4 regions of the Geodermatophilus sp. SMS 5-13 genome follow, and region 2 is predicted to be linked to each of the others. Evidence: riboswitches for the same ligand, from Rfam matches in the RefSeq annotation. Region 2 holds a riboswitch; each other region holds the start of a gene.
The links. Region 2 has a riboswitch for cyclic di-AMP ahead of AB3388_RS26305 (C40 family peptidase). Riboswitches for the same ligand answer to the same signal wherever they lie in the genome.
Positions count from the first base shown of each region.

Region 1 (4,627 bases), 2.3 Mb from region 2:
CCGGCGCTGCTGGAGTACAAGAAGCTGGCGCGGCTGCTGGCGGCCAACGGCTGGAGCTGGCTGGACGCCTGGGTGCGCGACGGCCGGTTCCGCTCGTCGTTCGTGCCCGGCGGCGTGGTGACCGGGCGGTGGGCGTCCAACGGCGGGGGAGCGCTGTCGGTGCCGGTCCAGGTCCGCCCGGCGGCGATCGCCGACGCCGGCTGGCGGTTCGTCGTCGCGGACGTCGCCCAGCTCGAGCCGCGGGTGCTCGCCGGCATGAGCGCGGACACGGCGCTGGCCGAGGCGGCCCGCTCCACCGACCTGTACGAGGGCATGGTCGCCGCCGGCGCCGTCGCCACCCGGGCGGAGGCCAAGGTCGGCGTGCTGGGGGCCATGTACGGCGGCACCCGGGGCGAGAGCGGCCGGATGATGCCGCGGCTGACCCGCCGCTACCCGCGGGCGATCGGGCTGGTCGAGGACGCCGCCCGGGCGGGGGAGCGCGGCGCGGTCGTGCACACCCTGCTCGGCCGCGGATCGCCGGTGCCCACCGGCGCGTGGGCCGAGCGCGCCGTCGAGCTCGGTGAGCCGCCCGACGACGGCGGCTCACGGGAGGAGCGGGACCGCTCCCGCCGCGCCTGGGGGCGGTTCACCCGCAATTTCGTCGTCCAGGGGACGGCGGCGGAGTGGGCGCTGTGCTGGCTGGCCGACCTGCGCAACCGGCTGTGGCGGCTCGGCGGCACCGGCCCGGTCGAGGAGCGGCCGCACCTGGTGTTCTTCCTGCACGACGAGGTCGTCGTCCACACGCCCGAGGACCTGGCGCCGGACGTGCTCGACGCGGTGCACGGCGCGGCGGCGACGGCCGGCCGGCTGCTGTTCGGCGACTTCCCGGTCGACTTCCCGCTCGACGTCGCCGTCGTCGCCTCCTGGGCCGACGCCGGCTGAGCCGCGACCCCTAGCACCCCTCCGCCGTCAAGGCGGGGCGCCGCGACGTGCATCACTCGACGAATCGACGGCCGCCGATTGTCACGACTGCATAACGGCTCTACGGTGAATATGCCCGCCCGGTCATCACGTCCCCACCCGGGGAGTCCGAGCGGACGCCGCCGAGTCGCCCACTGTTCGGCAACGAGCAACGGGCGAGCCGGGGACCCACCGCAGTACTGGGGTGAATCCCGCTCACGGACGCCTGCGTCCGGAGCGGGTAGGGCTGCTTCCCGCCCGAACCCGTCAGCTAACTCGGTAGGCGGCTCACGGAAGAAACGGAGAGCCGCTCCGATGACGCGCGCTATTTCTGCTGCATCTGCTGCTGCACGACCCGGTACGGCCCGCTACCGCCGGATGCGCCCGCGGAGCTGACCGCCGGCGGCCGGCCCTGACGCCTCCCGCGCGCGCCCACCACCCCGAGCACCCCCGCTCGACCGGCTGACCAGCCGCTTCCCCGGTGGCCCGCGCCGGCCTGCCGCGTCCCGGACGCGCCGCCGACCCGCTGTCCGCATCCCCTCGCAGCGCGCCGCCCGCGCGCCGCTGCGCCCACACCTCACGGAGCACGTCCCCCATGGACCCCCGCACCACCACCTCCGGCCGGGCCCGCCGCGCGCGCCTCATCCCGCCCGCCGCCGCCCGCCGCCCGGGCCTGTACCTGGGCGTCGCGACCGCCGGCGCGCTCATGGTCAACGTGCTGTTCGGCGCGGACCCGGCGGCCCAGGCCGAGGCCGGGACCCCGGAGTCGGTCAGCGTCGCCCAGGAGCTCGGCCTGACCGCCCAGTCGGGCACGGTCGCCGCCCCCACCGAGGACCTGCAGCCGCTGGCGGACCTCGCCGCCAGCCGCAGCACGCGCGAGGCCGAGCAGACCGCGGCGCAGCAGGCGCAGGCCGCCGCCGACCAGGCCGAGCTCGACCGGCAGAAGGCCGAGGCGGAGGCGGAGGCCAAGGCGGAGGCCAAGGCGGAGGCCGAGGCGAAGGCCAAGGCGGAGGCCGAGGCGAAGGCCGCCGCCGCGCATACCGCGGCTGCCCCTGCCGCCGCGGAGCCGGCCCGCGAGGTCGCCGGCACCGCGGTCACCGCGACCGCGCACATCACGAACACCGCGGGCAGCATCAAGCCGCAGGTGCAGGCCGCGGCGAACGCGGTGGTCTCCAACGTGCCCGGCGCGGGCGGCATCACCCTCGGCGGCACCCGCCCCAGCGCGACCGACCCGGGCGGGCACCCGTCGGGGCTGGCGCTGGACTACATGGTGCTGTCCGACACCGGCCTCGGGAACGCGATCGTCCAGTACCACATCGACCACTGGGACGAGCTGGGCGTGGAGTACATCATCTACCGGCAGCGGATCCTCCAGTCGCCGGGCGGCTCCTGGCAGGGCATGTCGGACCGGGGCAGCGCGACGGCGAACCACATGGACCACGTCCACGTGAACTACCGCTGAGGATCAGCCCCCGTACGGCACGGTGATGATCTCCAGCATGTGGTCGTTCGGGTCCTTCCAGTACACGCCCCGGCCGCCGTCGTTGGTGTTGATCTCGCCCGGGTGCCGCTCGAACGGGTCGGCCCAGTAGTCCAGGCCGCGCGCCCGGATGCGGCCGAAGATCTCGTCGAACTCCTCCTCGGAGACGAGGAAGGCGTAGTGCCGCGGCTGGGCGACCTCGTCGTCCTGGAAGTCGAGCGAGACGCCGTTGTCGAGCTCGACGACCGCGAACGGGCCGAAGTCGGTCGGCGGCTTGCGGCCGAGCAGGTCGGCGAGGAAGGCGGCCGACGCGTGCCGGTCGCGGGCGGCGACGATGGTGTGGTTGAGCTGGACGGGCATCTGCGGCTCCCTCCGACGGCCGTGCGACGGCGAGCAGCCAAGCACGTCGGAGCCCGCTGCGGGAGCGGTCTGCTCAGCGGACGGCGACGGCCGCCTTCGCCGCCGCCTCGGCCACCGCGGACCCGACCTTCGTGACGTCAGCGCTGTCGTCCACGTAGACGACCGCGAGCGCGGCGCGGGCCCCGCCGTCGGGGCCCAGCACCGGGGCGGCGACGGAGCGCAGCCCGGCGATCACCTCGCCGTGGGAGGCCGCCCAGCCGACCCGCCGCGCCTCGCGCAGCTCCTCGCGGTCGTCCGGGGACGGCGGCTCGGGCATGAGCAGCGCGAGACCGGGGGCGCCGCGGCCCACCGGGTGCCGGGTGCCCGGCCGGTAGACGACGTGCGCCGCGGTGTCCTGCGGCTCCACGCTGGTGACGGTCACCGCCTCGTCGCCGGAGCGGATGACGAGGAACGCGGTCATGCCGAGGTCGGCGACCAGTGCATTGAGCCGGGGGAGCGCGGCGGCCTGCAGATCGGTCCGCACCCCCCGGCCGAGCGCGGCGATGCCGAGGCCGAGCCAGTAGTGCCCCGCCGGGTCCCGCTCGACGAGCTGGTGGTCCTCCAGCGTCCGCAGCAGCCGGTAGGCGATCGAGCGGTGCAGGCCGACGGCCGAGGCGATCTCCACGATCGGCTGCGGCGCGCTCACGCTCGCCAGGTGCTCGAGGATGCGCAGGCCGCGGTCGAGCGTCTGCGACTGCGGTGCGCTGCCGCCGTCCTCCGCCGCCATCGCCGTCCTCCCGATCCGTCCTCCGGTTCGCCCAGCCTACGGGCGCCGCGGCGCGGGTCCCGTTGCGGAACCCGAGCCGCGGCACGCCGTCACGCGACGATGACCTTCGGGGCGGCGAACTGCTTGAGCCCCTCGGCGCCGAACTCCAGGCCGTAGCCCGAGGACTTGACGCCCCCGAACGGCACCTGCGGGTTGAGGACGCCGTGCTGGTTGACCCAGACGGTGCCGGCCTGCAGCCGCGCGGCCACCTCGAGCGCCTGCTCGCGGTCGCTCGCCCACACCGAGGCGCCGAGCCCCTGCTCGCTGGCGTTCGCCCGGCGGACGGCGTCCTCGACGTCGGTGTACCGGATGACCGGGACCGCCGGCCCGAACTGCTCCTCGTCGACCAGCGGGACGCCGTCGGTGACGTCGGCGACGACGGTCGGCCGGTAGAACAGCGGGCCGAGCTCGGGGGCCGGCTCGCCGCCGGCGACGATGCGCGCACCGCGGGCGCGGGCGTCGTCGACCAGGCCCGCGACGATGTCGAACTGCTTCCGGTTCTGCAGCGGGCCCAGCACGTTGCCCGGCTCGAGCCCGTTGCCGATCGGCATCGTGCGCGCCAGGCCCGCGAGGGTGTCCACGACCTCGTCGTAGAGGGAGTCGTGCACGTACAGCCGCTTGAGGGCGGCGCAGGTCTGGCCGGTGTTGATGAAGATGCCCCAGAACAGGCTCTCCGCGATGGCCGGGACGTCGGTGCCCGGGAGCACGATGCCCGCGTCGTTGCCGCCCAGCTCGAGGGTGAGGCGGGCGAGGTTGGCCGCGGAGCTCTCGACGATCTTGCGGCCGGTCTGGGTGGAGCCGGTGAAGGTGATCTTGTCCAGGTCCGGGTGCGCGGCGATGGCGGCGCCCACCTCGCGGTCACCCGAGACGACGGTGAGCAGGCCCTCGGGCAGGTGCCGGTTGAAGATCTCCACGAGGGCCAGCACGCACAGCGGCGTGAACTCCGAGGGCTTGACGACGACGGCGTTGCCCATCCGCAGCGCCGGCGCCACCTGCCACACGGTGATCATCACCGGCCAGTTCCACGGGCCGATGGCGCCGAC
Region 1 covers NZ_CP165729.1:3,123,755-3,128,381, reverse strand. Annotated here, with positions in the region: gene AB3388_RS15140 (bifunctional 3'-5' exonuclease/DNA polymerase) at 1-921, shown strand, start outside; cyclic di-AMP (ydaO/yuaA leader) riboswitch at 1,071-1,240, shown strand; gene AB3388_RS15135 (VldE C-terminal domain-containing protein) at 1,535-2,401, shown strand; gene AB3388_RS15130 (VOC family protein) at 2,405-2,779, opposite strand; gene AB3388_RS15125 (IclR family transcriptional regulator) at 2,853-3,545, opposite strand; gene AB3388_RS15120 (aldehyde dehydrogenase family protein) at 3,635-4,627, opposite strand, start outside.
Region 1: another riboswitch for cyclic di-AMP. It lies ahead of AB3388_RS15135 (VldE C-terminal domain-containing protein); the one in region 2 lies ahead of AB3388_RS26305 (C40 family peptidase).

Region 2 (4,627 bases):
CCAGGCGCGGGGCAGCGGGCAGTTCCCGCCGGCCGACGAGACGGTGGAGAACGGCAACACCAAGCCGGTGCCGAGCTGCGGGAGCGTCAGCCGGTGTCAGCGGGCGCTGGCCAACGCCGGCTTCGCCTACACCACCGTGCGGGTCGACAGCTCCCGCCCCGCGGGCACGTTCGTCGGGCTCAGCCCCCGCAACCGCGCCGTGCCCGGCCAGGTCGTCATGATCCGGGTGAGCAACGGCTCGGACTACGTCGAGCCAAAGCCGGAACCCGAGCCCGAGCCGGAGCCCGCTCCCCAGCCCGCTCCGCAGGAGGAGCAGCAACAACCGGCGCCGGACCCACCGGCCGACGAGGGCGGGAACGGCGACCAGGGCAACGGGGACCAGGGCAACGGGGACCAGGGCGCCGACCAGGGACCGCCGCCCGGCCGGCCGCCCGGCGACTTCCCGTCGGGCCCCGGTCAGGGCGGCGACGACGGCGACAACTGACCGGCGGCGGCCTCAGCGGGCCGCGAGGAGGTGCCGGGCGGCCGCGTAGCCGCCCAGCCCGCTGACCGCGCCGCCGCGCACCGTGCCCCCGGACGACGCCGAGACGATCCGCGGGTGCGCGGTCGCCACGCCCCACGTGCCGGCCTCCTCCGGCGCGCGGGCCACCGGCCAGTCGAGGTCGCCGTGGAAGATGTGGCCGCCCGGCATGGCCAGGGCGGCCTCCACGTCGAGCGGTGAGGCGGCCTGCAGGCAGGGCTGCCCGTGCGCGTCGCGCGCCAGGCAGTCCAGCAGCGGCTCCTCCAGGTGCGCGTCCAGCTGGGCGACCACCCGCCGGACGGCCTCGCCGCGGGTGGTCTCGTTGTCCGCCGCGTAGAGCTCCGCCGGGGTGTGCAGGCCGAACAGCGTCAGGGTGTGCAGGCCCGCGGCGCGCGCTTCCGGCCCGAGGATCGTCGGATCGGTCAGCGAGTGGCAGTACACCTCGAACGGGATCGTCTCGGGCAGCTGCCCGGCGGCGGCCCGGGCGTAGGCCGCGTCGAGCTGGCCGGCGGCCTCGTCCACGTGGAAGGTGCCGGCGAAGGCGGTCGCCGGGTCCGTGCCCGAGCGCAGCCGCGGCAGCCGGGCCAGGACCATGTTCACCTTCAGCTGCGAGCCGCTCGGCCGCGCTCCGGCATCGGTCCCGGTCAGCTCGGCGAGCACGGTCGGCGCCGCTCCGACGACGACGTGCCCGGCCTCGGCCGCGGCGTCGCCGTCCTCGCTCGTCCAGTGCACGGTGACGCCGTCCCGGCCGGGCTCCAGCGCCGTGACCGTCGCCCGGGTGACCAGCTCGGTCCCCGCAGCCCGGGCCGCCGCGGCCAGCGCCCCGGTGACCGCGCCCATGCCGCCGACCGGCACCCGCCAGCGCCCGGTCCCGTTGCCGATCAGGTGGTAGAGGAAGCAGCGGCCGGCGGCGCTGCCCGCGTCGTGCACGTCGGCGAAGGTGCCGATCAGCCCGTCGGTGAGCGCCACCCCGCGGACGACGTCGTCGGCGAGGTGGTCGGCGACGACCTCGGCGAGCGGGCGCTCGCGCAGGTCGTGCCAGAGCCCGGGGTCGCGCAGCCGGCCGGCGAGCTCGCCGGGCGCGAGCAGGGGCTCGGTGAGGGTGGGCGCCAGGTCCTCCGCGAGCGTCGCCAGCCGGCCGTAGAACCGCTGCCAGCCGGCCAGCTCGGCATCGGAGCCGGTGAGCGCCCGGAACGAGGCGGCCGTGGCCGGGCCCTCCTCCCGTTCGACCAGCAGGCCGACCGACCGGCCGCCCCGGGCCACCGCGGTGTAGGAGGCGACCGCCCGGTCGAGGAGCGTCAGCTCCAGGCCGAGGTCCGCCACGATGCGGTCGGGCAGCAGGCTGACCAGGTAGGAGTAGGCCGACAGGCGGACGTCGACGCCGTCGAACAGCTGCCGGCTGACGGCGGCCCCGCCCACCTCCGGCCGGCGCTCCAGCACCAGCACCGACCGGCCGGCCTGGGCCAGGTAGGCGGCGGCGGTCAGGCCGTTGTGTCCACCTCCGACAACGACGACGTCGTAGCGCGCATGCGGCATCTGCGCACCGTAACCGCCGCCCGGATGCCGTTTGCCCAGGTCGCCATGTTCACGTTCACATGACACGCCGCGGAGCTCGGGCTCGGGCTCGTCACGCAGCGTGCGCTGTGAAGCGCAAACGGTTGTGAAGAGGTGCACAAATTACATCCAGGTGATTGTCATGAGGCGGTCATCCGCTTACCGTCTGTATGTCCGTCGGGGCGTTGAGTCACTACTCAGTGACACCCGCCGGGCGCCGCCGAACCGGTGGACCGCGCGAGACGCGGACGCCGGACCGGGGACCCACCGCAGCACCGGGGTGAAGCAGGTCCGGCCCTCCAGGCCGGCCCGCCGGGCGCCTTCTGAGCCCGAACCCGTCAGCTAACTCGGTAGGCGGCTGATTCGGAAGAAATGGAGAGCCGCCAGGCCATGGCGACCCCTCGGACGTCCTTCCCGCGCCCGAACCTCCTGCAGCGCCCGCGGATCACCGCGCGCCGTGCGGTCCTCACTCTCGCCGGCGCCATCGGCGTCGCGTTCGTCCCGGTGCCGGCCTCGGCCGCGCCCGCCCCCGCCACCGCGCAGGAGGCCGCCGCGCTCATGGCGGCCCGGGCCCACGACCTCGAGGTCGTGACCGAGAAGTTCAACGAGGCGCGCGATGCGCTCACCGCCCAGCAGGACGCCGTCCGCGCCGCCGAGGCCACCCAGGCCCAGGCGCAAGCCGAGCTCGCCACCGCGCAGGCGCAGGTCCGCGGCATCGCCCGCAGCGCCTTCACCGGCGAGGGGCTCAACGGCTTCGCCGCGCTGATGACCAGCGACGGGGCCGACGACTTCGTTGCGCGCATGTCGACGCTGGACATGGTCGCCGCGCACCAGAACGAGATCCTCGGCCAGGCCGCCGAGGCCAGCCAGGTGGCCGCCCAGGCGCAGGCCACGGCCGCCAAGGCCGCCACCGAGGCCCAGGCCACCTTCGACGCGGTCGCCGCCCAGCAGGCCGATCTGCAGAAGCAGGTCGACGAGTACCAGGCCGACTTCAGCCGGCTCACCGCCGAGGAGCGGCAGGCGACCACCGAGCTGGCCGGCCACGGCGGGGAGCGCGCCAGCCGGGCCGAGCGGGCCGAGCCGCTGCCCTCGGGGCCGATCGTGGCGAGCAGCACGGCCGCGCAGACCGCCGTCGACACGGCGATGGCCCAGCGTGGCAAGCCCTACGTGTGGGCGGCCGCCGGCCCCGGCTCGTTCGACTGCTCCGGCCTGGTCCTGTTCGCCTACAAGGCCGCCGGCGTGAGCGTCCCGCACTCCAGCCTCCAGCAGTCCCGGATGGGCCAGGCCGTCTCCCGCGGCGAGCTCCAGCCGGGCGACCTGATCTTCTTCTACAGCCCGGTCAGCCATGTCGGCATCTACATCGGCAACGGCCAGATGGTGCACGCCCCGACGTCCGGCGACGTGGTCAAGGTGGCCTCGATCGACGCCGTCGGCAAGATCACCGCGATGCGGCGCATCGCCGGCTGACCCACCCGCACGCTCGCAGAGCCCCCGGCCGCCTCCCCCGCGGCCGGGGGCTCTGTCGTGTTCCGGCGCCCGGAAGGCGGCCACGCGGACGCCCGGGGGAGGACGATCCGGTGCCGGCGGCTCGGTCGGAGGTCCGGGAGGGCACGGTGGGGCAGCGGGCAGCGGAGGACGGCGACGGCGTCCCGCCGGCGGCCGGCGAGGCCGATCCGCGCATCCCCAAGCTGGACCGCGTCGCCACGACCCTGATCGGCGCCGTCGCCGCCGTCGGCGGGCTGCTCGCCGTGTTCGGGGTGAACAGCGACCGCATCGACCTGCTCCTCGACGACTCGGACGCGCGCAAACTGCTGGTCGCCGCCGGCGTCTCCGCCGTGGTGGCGGTCTGCCTCAGCCTGCTGGCGCTCATGGTCCGCGGGGCCCGCATGGAGGTGGCTGCGCTGGCCGGCGGGTCCGCCGCCTATGTCGCGGGCCTGCTGTTCGCCATCTTCGCGGCGGCCGGCGCGGCCGACTTCTCCGGGCATCCGTCGATCACGGAGGTCGCCGTGCAGCCCGGCCCTCCGGCGACCCTGTCCCTGACCGTCCGCGCCGGGAGCATGGACGAGAACCAGTCCGTCGCGGTCCGCATCGTCGACGCGCCGACCGCGGCGGTCGTCTACTCGGCGACGATGCGGCCGGACAACACCGGCCGGATCGAGCAGCAGGTCGCGTTCCCCGTGCCGGACGGCGCGCGCGAGCTCGTCCTCGAGTCCTGGCGGCTGGACCAGGCGAGGCTGCCGCCCGACTGCGCCGCCGGCCATGCCCGCGTGGTCTGCGTGACCCTGGCGCTGCCCGGGTGAGGGTTGACAGCCCATCAGTCGACGAGAACACTGCTCTCGAATCGGATCGTCGATCACGAAACGGAGCAGGAATCATGGCGCACGTGTGGAACTGGACCTGGGCCACCGTGGCCTTCGCCTCAGAGATCGCCGCTCTCGCCGCGCTCGCGGTCGGCGCCTGGTCGCTGTCCACCACGACGACCGGTCGGGTGCTGGCCGCCATCGGCGCCCCGCTGGCCGCGGCGGTGCTCTGGGGCCTGTTCGCCGCCCCGCA
Region 2 covers NZ_CP165729.1:5,421,519-5,426,145, reverse strand. Annotated here, with positions in the region: gene AB3388_RS26315 (transglycosylase domain-containing protein) at 1-484, shown strand, start outside; gene AB3388_RS26310 (phytoene desaturase family protein) at 497-2,056, opposite strand; cyclic di-AMP (ydaO/yuaA leader) riboswitch at 2,299-2,448, shown strand; gene AB3388_RS26305 (C40 family peptidase) at 2,465-3,541, shown strand; gene AB3388_RS26300 (hypothetical protein) at 3,652-4,374, shown strand; gene AB3388_RS26295 (DUF2568 domain-containing protein) at 4,449-4,627, shown strand, end outside.

Region 3 (4,627 bases), 1.4 Mb from region 2:
CGCTGGGCCACAGGGACGAGCTCTCGATGCGTTCGTCGGTGTGCGGTCTCGGCGACGTATGTGCCAGGCACGGCTCAGCCCAGCGGCGCCGCCGCGGCTGAGCCGGGCCGAGCCCGTAGCGTCGGCGGGGTGAGCGCCCCGCGGATGGACCGGTCGCACCGCGTCGCCGGCGCGCTGGTCGGCGCGGCCGTGGGCGACGCGCTCGGCGCGCCGTTCGCCGGGTTGCCGCCGGGCGAGTTCTCCCGGCGGTTCCCCGTGCCGGCGCGCGGGGTGCGCACCGAGATGTGCGGCGACCCGCCCGGCCGGCTCACGGACGATTTCGGCGCCGCGCTGGCGGTGGCGTTGAAGGTGGTCGCCGGCGAGCCGGTCGAGCCCGCTTCACCCGTGCAGGCGCTCCCCTGGGCGATCCGCGCCGCGCGAGATGCGCGGTCCGGTGGCCAGGGCGCCCCGGGTGGCCACGACAGCGCGCACCTCGGCGACACGCTGCGCCGGGCGTTGGACGGCGAGGACCCCACGCGGCTCCGGGACGCCGGCAGCTTCGCCGAGGTGCTGCGGAGGGCGGTCGACGAGGGCGGCGACACGTCCGCGCGGGCCGCGGTCGCGGGTGCCCTGGCGGGCGCGACCGTCGGCATGGCCGGCATCCCGATGCGCTGGTCCTCGGTGGTGCACGGCGAGGCCGCCGGCCGGTCCTGGCGGCTGGACGACCTGCAGGAGCTCGCCGCCGCCCTGGACGGCCGCGCGGCTGCGCCGTACGACCCCGGCGTCATCCCGCGGATCGGCCCGCGGGAGGTGCTGCCGGGCATCTGGGCGGGCAACCTCGACGGCGCCCGCTACAGCGACAGCACCTTCGCGGTCATCTCGCTGTGCCGGCTGGGTGAGCCGTTCGGCCACGAGGTACAGCGGATGGCCTACCTGGCCGACAACGACTACAACACCGAGCTCGACGTCGTCCTCGAGGACGTGCTCGCCGACATGGCCGCGCTGCGCGACGAGGGACGGCGGCTGCTCGTGCACTGCCACGGCGGGGCGTCGCGCACCGGGCTGGTCCTGCGCGCGTGGCTGCGGCGCACGGAGGGGCTCTCGGCGGACGAGGCGACGGCGCGGGTGGCCGCGAACTGGCCCTACCTCGGGCTGTGGAACGCCAGCTTCACCGCGGCGCTGGAGCGGATGCGCTGACCCGTCGGGCCGGAAACCGCTGCCGGTTCGGGGTCGGGCACGCACGCGCTGTGGTGCCGTGCCGGTACGCCGGAGTTACGCGCACTCCCCGTGCCGACCGCCGTCCTGTGGTGCGGTCGAGCGTCCGGCCAGGTCAGGACGGCGAGGCACCCCGCTCCCGGGTGTGTCGGAGCGGCAAAACGCGGGGCTGACTCGATTCGACGGGGTCCAAAGACCCTCCTAGCGTTCTCGCGGTCCGGATGGGGCCGCACAACTCCCGAACCTGGGAACCCCACCGGACGCCGCCGAACCGGGCGGCCGGCCGCGTGCCGGCGCCCGGACCGGGGACCCACCGCAGTACTGGGGTGAAGCACGACCGTCATGGGGGCCGGTCGCGCCGGGCGAGTTCCCCAGCCCGAACCCGTCAGCTAACTCGGTAGGCGGCTTCGGAGAACAAGGAGAACCGTCGTCGATGACGACTGCACACACGTCCCTCGCCCGTCGCTTCACCGCTCCCGCCCTGGCCCTCCTCGCCGGCGCCGGAATCGTCCTCTCCCCGGGAGTCGCCTCCGCCAACAGCGGGGACTCGGGCGGCGGGACCGCCGTCGCAGCCCCCGCAGCCGCGGCCAACGCCGCCGCCCAGAGGGCGGTCGACACCGCACTCGCCCAGCGCGGCGACCCCTACGTCTGGGGCGGGTCCGGTCCGAACGCCTTCGACTGCTCGGGCCTGATGCAGTACGCCTACCGGGCGGCCGGGGTCTCCCTGCCGCACTCCTCGCGGATGCAGTCGACCATCGGCACGCCGGTGTCGCTGAACGCGCTGCGGCCCGGTGACCTGGTCTTCTTCTACAGCCCGGTGAGCCACGTCGCGATGTACATCGGCAACGGCCAGATCGTGCACGCGTCGACCTACGGCCAGCCGGTCAAGGTGGTGGACCTGGCGTACATGCCGGGTGCCGTCGGCGCCCGCCGGCTCGTCTGAGCCGCGCTCCGGTGCCCCGGCCGCACGGCCGGGGCACCGGAGGCATTGACACCGCCCGCCCGCGGTGGCTGCCTGGTGGGCGTCCCCACGCACGGGAGGCCCGGCATGAACGCCACGATCACGGGGCTGCGCGACGCGATGAACGCGCACGACCCCGAGGCCATGGCCGCGCTGTTCGCCCCGGACTACCGCAGCGAGCAGCCGGTGCACCCCAACCGCGGCTTCGGCGGCCGCGACCAGGTCCTCGAGAACTGGACGCAGATGTTCGTGGGCGTCCCGGACCTGCAGGTCGGCGTCGTCAAGGAGACCACCGACGGGACGACGTCCTGGTCGGAGTGGGTGTGGAAGGGCAGCCACGCCGACGGCCGCCCCTTCCTCATGAAGGGCGTGACCGTCTTCGGCCTGCGGGACGACGGCCACATCGCGTGGGGGCGGCTGTACGTGGAGCCCGTCGAGCAGGACAGCGCACCGATCGACGAGGCGGTGCGCCAGCTCTCCGGGACGTCATGACCAGGGTGTGACCGGCCGCTCCTGCGGTTCGCCGTCGACGACCAGGTCGACGTGCTCGTTGCGGAAGCAGATCCGGCCGGCGATCCGCGGGTTCTCCGGGATCGGCGACTCGTAGCTCCACGCGACGTCCTCGAGCACCCGGTCGCCGACCCGCGCCGACCACCAGCTGGCCACGCCCTTGTACGGGCAGGTCGACGTCGTCGGGCTGGGGCGCAGCTCGGTGCGGACGTCCTCGGGCGGCAGGTAGTAGCGCACCGGCAGCGAGGTCTCGAACAGCAGCAGCGGCCGCGTGCTCTCGGCCAGCAGCTCGCCGTCCACCTCGACGCGGACCTCCCGCGAGCTGGGCACGACGTCCACCCGCTTGTGCGGGTCGCGGGCGTGCGCGACCAGCGGCTCGTCCTCCTCGAACCAGGTGAGCCCGCGGCCCCAGGAGAACGTGACCAGCCCGGCCAGCGCCTCCAGCGGCGGGGGCGGCTCGGCGTGCGCCCAGGCGGCGCGCTCCGCCCGGCGGCCGCCGGCCTGCACCGTCCAGGCGGTCATCCCGTCGTCGTCCGCCGGATCGACCAGGACGCCGGGGCGGACGTCGTCGGGCGGGAGGAAGTAGGTCGGCAGGAACGTCCGCGGCAGCGCCTCGGGCCCGTACTGCACGAACAGGACGGCGCGGCGGGAGTCGGCGACGAGCTCGTCGCCCAGCCGGACGCGGATCCACCGCGGCGACGGCTCGACCAGGGGCCACCAGGGGCGCATGCCGGCCAGCGCGGCCAGCCGCTGGCCCATGTCTCGGGGCGGGGCGCTCATGCGGGATGAGGCTCCTCCGGGCGGTGCCGCAGCTCAAGGGCCGCCAGGCCGACCTCGATCTCCGGCACCGCGGCGAACGTGTTGGACACGTAGCAGACCCGCTTCGCCGGCTCCAGCAGCGGCGTCACCTGGTCCGCCGGCGCGCTGGTGCCCACCGTGAGGGCGAGCGAGGAGAACCGCGGGCCGGCGTAGGTGCCGGTCGCGGTGACGGTCAGGTCCGGCAGCTCGATCCCGCGCTTGCCCGCCGCCCAGGCCAGCGCGAGGGCGTAGCAGGAGGACAGCGAGGCCAGCAGCAGGTCGGTGGGCATGGGCCCGCGGCCGGTGCCGCCGACCGACTCCGGCTCGTCGACGGTCAGCCGGAAGCCGCCGGCCTCGACCGTGCACAGCCAGCCGCCCTGCCAGGTGGCGACGGCGGTGTTGGTGCCGCCCCGCTCAGTCGTGCCCGTGATCGTGACCGGCGGGCCGCGCGGCGAACGCGGCCGAGCGCGCGCCGACGTCGTCGGCCGAGACCAGCCCGGCCCCGGCGAGCACTCGCTCCAGCGCCTGCAGCCAGCAGCGGTAGTAGCTGAAGCCCTCGGTGTCCGCCGCGGCGATCCGGTCGATCAGCGCCGTCCGGAAGGTCTCGTAGTCGATCGTGCCGGCGTCCACGAGGGCCATGGTCAGGCCGAAGGCGCGGCCCTCCCACGGCGCGGCGAAGACCAGCTCGCCGTTGGACCGCGGCGGCGCGGCCGGGCCGTCGACGTCGAGCGCGACGGTCACGGCGCCGCCACCCGGCGGACGCCGACCATCGCGTCCCGGGTGACCAGCCCGGCCAGCTCCTCCTCCGACATCGACTCGGTGCCCGGGGGGCGCTCCGGCAGCACCAGGTAGCGCACCTCGGAGCTCGAGTCGTAGACCCGCACCTCGACGTCCTCACCGACGTCGGTCCCCCACTCCGCGAGCACCGCGCGGGGCTCGCGGACCACGCGCGAGCGGTAGGCCGGGTCCTTGTACCAGGACGGCGGCAGCCCGAGCACCGGCCACGGATAGCAGGAGCACAGCGTGCAGACGACGACGTGGTGCACGGCCGGGGTGTTCTCCAGGACGACCATGTGCTCGCCCTGCGGGCCCGTGAAGCCGAACTCGGCGATCGCGGCGGAGCCGTCCTCGAGCAGCCGGCGCTTGTACTCCGGATCGGTCCAG
Region 3 covers NZ_CP165729.1:4,019,009-4,023,635, forward strand. Annotated here, with positions in the region: gene AB3388_RS19430 (ADP-ribosylglycohydrolase family protein) at 130-1,176, shown strand; cyclic di-AMP (ydaO/yuaA leader) riboswitch at 1,449-1,612, shown strand; gene AB3388_RS19435 (C40 family peptidase) at 1,628-2,137, shown strand; gene AB3388_RS19440 (nuclear transport factor 2 family protein) at 2,243-2,647, shown strand; gene AB3388_RS19445 (DUF427 domain-containing protein) at 2,642-3,445, opposite strand; gene AB3388_RS19450 (OsmC family protein) at 3,442-3,894, opposite strand; gene AB3388_RS19455 (nitrile hydratase accessory protein) at 3,878-4,204, opposite strand; gene nthA (nitrile hydratase subunit alpha) at 4,201-4,627, opposite strand, start outside.
Region 3: another riboswitch for cyclic di-AMP. It lies ahead of AB3388_RS19435 (C40 family peptidase); the one in region 2 lies ahead of AB3388_RS26305 (C40 family peptidase).

Region 4 (4,627 bases), 730 kb from region 2:
CCGTCACGCCGATCCCTCCGCCGCCCGCCGGTTCCACCCCCGCGCCGTCGTGGCCGTCGTCGCCGTCCTCGGGCTGCTGGCCGGCGGGATCGTGTGGTGGGCCGTGGCCTCCGGCGGGGACTGCCGGCAGCGCACCGTCCGGGTGACCGTCGCCCCCGAGCTCGGCGCGCTGGCCCGGGACGTGCTGCGCGGCCCGCAGGAGCTGGACGACGGCAGCTGCGCGGTGGCCGCGGTCGAGACCCAGGAGCCGCTGCAGACCGTCGCCGACCTCGGCGCGCTCGAGGCCTCGGCGCTGCCCCACGTGTGGGTGCCCGACTCCTCGCTGTGGCTGGCCCGCGCCCCGGAGGGCGCCGCCCTGGAGATGACCAGCACGCTGGCCCATTCGCCGGTCGTGCTCGCCACCAGCCGGGCCGCCGCCGACGCGCTGGGCTGGACCGACGCCCCGCCGACCTGGGCCGCCGCCCTGGCCGCGCAGCACCCCATCGCCGTCCCGGACCTGGCCGAGAGCGCCGAGGGGATCGCCGCGCTGGGCGCGGTGCGGGCCGGGCTCGGCGGCGGTACGGACGCCGACAACGCGATCGTCGAGGCGGTCCTCGCCGCGGCTCGCGGGCCGGCGGTCAGCGTCGCCGATGCCCTGGCCGCCGGCGGCGCGGGCGACGCCGACGCCCCGCTGGTGCCGGTGAGCGAGCAGGAGGTGTACGCCGCCACCGCGGCCGCCGGCGACTCGCAACTGGTCGCCGTGTACCCGAGCGACGGGTCCCCTCGGCTGGACTACCCGGTGCTCCGGGTCGCGTCGACCCCGGTCGAGAGCGCCGCCGCGGTGGACGCGATCGTGGGCCGGCTGACCTCCGCGGCGGCGTCCGAGCGGGCGCGCGGGGCCGGGTTCCGCGACCCGGAGGGCGCCGCACCGTCGCACGCCGCCGACGCCGGCCTGCCGGACGCGGCACCCGAGGCGATCGCGCTCGACCCGGCCGACGTCCGTGCGCTGCTGGCCCGGCTGGCGAGCCTGTCCGCACCGTCCCGGATCCTGGCCGTCTTCGACGTGTCGACGTCGATGGAGGCGCCGGTCGGCACCAGCACGCGCGCGACCCTCGCCAGCGACGCCGCCAGGAGCGCGCTGACCCTGATCCCGGACACCTCGGCGATCGGGCTCTGGAACTTCGCCCACCATCTCGACGGGGACCAGGACTTCGCCGAGGTCGTGCCGACCCGCCGGCTGGACATGCAGGTGGAGGGCCGGCCGCAGCGGGTCGCCCTCGACGAGCAACTGCGCCAGCTGCCCGACCGGCTGCGCTCCGGCGGCACCGGGTTGTACGACACCACGCTGGCGGCGGTCCGGGCGGCGCAGGCCGACTACAGCCCGGACGCGGTCAACAGCGTGCTGATCGTCACCGACGGCGCGGACGACGACGACCAGAGCGTCGGCCTGCCGGAGCTGCTGGACACGCTGCGCGCCGAGGCCGACCCCGACCGGCCGGTGAAGGTGATCGGGGTGGCCCTGGGCCCGGACGCCGACCTCGACGTGCTGCGGCAGATCGCCGAGGCCACCGGCGGCGCGGCCTACTCCGCCGAGGACCCGGCCGACCTGCAGGACGTGCTCTTCGACGCGATCCGCCAGCGGCAGTGAGCTGATCCGCATTTCGGCGGACGGCGTCGTCGTCACCTGGCGTTTTCCCGCCGGCGGCACCGGATGTGGCGGGCGTCACGGCGACAATGCACATAACAGGCCGTAGCGTTTTGGCTGCGCTCAGCTAAACAAGAGCGTGGAGCCGGTCCGCCAAACCCTGCCCACCGGCTGCCATCCCGAACAGTTCAGGGCAGGGGTGGGGGACCCACGTTTCCACGGCGCGCCAGGCCTCGGGCCGCGCGCCTCGGGGTGAAGCCGCGCACCGCGGCCGGGCACCGATCGCCCGAACCCGACAGCTCACCTCGCCGGCGTCATCGGAGATCACTCACACCATGCCCAAGCACCGCGCGCCCCGTTACGTCCGCACCAAGAAGGTCATCTCCCGCGCCCCCGTCGCCGCCGGCGCCACCGTCGTCGGCATCGGCGTCCTGAGCTCCCCGGCCCAGGCCGCCACCAGCCACGACTGGACCGGCGTCGCCGAGTGCGAGTCGGGCGGCAACTGGAGCATCAACACCGGCAACGGCTACTTCGGCGGGCTGCAGTTCAGCCAGTCGACCTGGGCCGGCTTCGGTGGCACCGACCTCGCCCCCCGCGCCGACCTGGCGACCCCCGCCCAGCAGATCCAGATCGCCGAGGAGGTGCTCGCCGGGCAGGGCATCGGCGCGTGGCCGACCTGCGGCAAGCGCCTGACCGACGGCACCACCGCGGCCGCCGCCGAGGCGGCCCCGGCTCCGGCTCCGGCTCCGGCCGCGCCCCCCGCTCCGGCCGCCGACACTGCCGCCGCCGAGAAGGACACCGCCGCCGCCCCGGCCGGCGACTACACGGTGAAGCGTGGCGACACGGTCGCGAAGATCGCCGCCGCGCACAGCGAGCCGTGGCGCGAGCTCTACCAGCTCAACGCCCACGTCATCGGCGGCAACCCGAACCTGATCTTCCCGGGTCAGGTGCTGCTGACCTCCGGCTCGGCGCAGGCCGCTCCCGAGGCCGCGGCGCCGGTCGTCACCGCGCCGGCCGCGGCGCCCGTGGAGGCGGCGCCCGCTGCCGCTCCGGCCGCGCCCGCGCCAGAGGCCGCGCCCGCGCCGGAGGCCGCGCCCGCGCCGGAGGCCGCTCCTGCGCCGGCCAGCAGCACCGCGAAGATCACCAACACCGCTGGTGCCATCAAGCCGCGGGCCCAGGCGGCCGCCGACGCAGTCGTCTCCAACGTGCCCGGCGCCGACGCCATCACCCTCGGCGGCACCCGGGCCAGCGCGCGCGACCCGCACGGCCACCCGTCGGGCCTGGCGATCGACTACATGGTCCTGGGTGACCGCGCCCTCGGCGACGCGATCGTCACCTACCAGGTCGCCCACTGGGACGAGCTCGGCGTCGAGTACATCATCTGGCAGCAGCGGATCCTCACCTCGCCGAACGGCTCCTGGAAGCAGATGGCCGACCGCGGCAGCCCCACCCAGAACCACATGGACCACGTGCACACGAACTACGGCGCGTGAGCCGCGCGGAAGGCCGTACCGGTCTTCCGCCGACCCCGGACCGCCCCGCCCGCATTCCGCGGACGGGGCGGTTCGTCGTTTCCGGGGGGGGTCACGCGGGCGGCGCGCAGTCCTCGTCCCCGGCAAGCCGGGCGCCAGGCGGTCGGCCACCCCGCCGAGCTGCGACGTGCCCGGGAGCGGTGGCCACGACCTTCTCCCACCCGGCGTCGGTGAGCGTCGCGTGCGGTGGCCCGCTTCGACGGGTTCGTCTTCGTCACGCCCGAGTACAACCACGGCATCCCCGGGTCGCTGAAGAACGCGATCGACTTCCTCCACTCGGAGTGGGCGAACAAGGCGGCCGGCTTCGTCGGGTACGGCGTCACCGGCGGCAGCCGGGCGATCGAGCAGCTGCGCCTGGTGCTCGCGGAGCTGCGGGTCGCCACGGTGCGGGCCGGCGTGTACCTGAGCATCTTCACCGACTTCGAGAACATCACCGAGTTCACGCCCGGAGCGCACCAGGTGCCGTTCCTCGAGCAGACGCTCGACCAGGTCGTGGAGTGGGCGACCGCACTGGCGCCGCTGCGCGCGGAGGCCGAGAGCGGCGCGGCGGCCTGACCTCGGTTCCGGCCACGCTCGTGCTCTGCCCACCCTGGTGGGCAGAGCACTAGCGAGCACGGAGCAGGGAGTCCAGGGCCTCGGTGACCTCGGCGACGGTCACCTTCGCGAGGGCGGGGTCGAGCTCGGTGCCCCAGGGGTCGCCGGCGCCGTCCCCGTGCCAGAGGACGACGTGCTGCTCGCGCGGCGGCGGACCCCACAACGCGGGCGACACCGGGCCGAACAGCACCACCGACGGGCGCCGGTAGGCGGTGGCCAGGTGCGCGACGCCCGTGTCGCCGCTGACCACCACGCGGGCGGCCGCGACCACGGCGGCCAGCTCGAGCGACGACGTCCGCCCGGCGAGGACGGCGTCCTCCCCCAGCCGGGCCCCCTCGGCGACCGCACGGGCCAGTGGCTCCTCGGCCGGCCCGCCGGTGATCCGGACGTCGTGCCCGGCCCGCGCGAGGAAGCGGGCGACGGCGGCGAACCGGTCGGGCGGCCACCGGCGCCCCGGGAAGGCCGCGCCGGGGTGGACGACGGCGGCCCCGATCACCGGCGGCGGCACGGCCGGGACGGCGAGGTCGAGCGCGTCGGGATCGGCGGGGACGCCGAGCCCCTCGGCGACCAGCCGGCACCAGCGGTGCACCTCGTGCTCGTCGGGCCGCCAGACCGGGCCCGGGTAGCCGGGGCTGGCGAAGGTCAGCAACCGGTCGGGGTGCAGCCGGCCGACGATCACGTGCGACGCCGGCCCCTTGCCGTGCAGGTCCACGGCCAGCTCCGGCGGCGGGCGGTCCCAGTCCAGCGGCTCCAGCTCGCGGGAAGGCAGCACCTCGTCGACGGCGTCGATCAGCGCCGCGAGCGGCTGCAGCGCCGCCGTCGTCGCGAGGACCAGGTGGTGCTCCGGGACGGCTCCCCGGATCGCCCGGATCGCCGG
Region 4 covers NZ_CP165729.1:279,374-284,000, reverse strand. Annotated here, with positions in the region: gene AB3388_RS01350 (vWA domain-containing protein) at 1-1,627, shown strand, start outside; cyclic di-AMP (ydaO/yuaA leader) riboswitch at 1,787-1,953, shown strand; gene AB3388_RS01345 (LysM peptidoglycan-binding domain-containing protein) at 1,960-3,117, shown strand; gene AB3388_RS01340 (NADPH-dependent FMN reductase) at 3,343-3,711, shown strand; gene AB3388_RS01335 (glycosyltransferase family 9 protein) at 3,761-4,627, opposite strand, start outside.
Region 4: another riboswitch for cyclic di-AMP. It lies ahead of AB3388_RS01345 (LysM peptidoglycan-binding domain-containing protein); the one in region 2 lies ahead of AB3388_RS26305 (C40 family peptidase).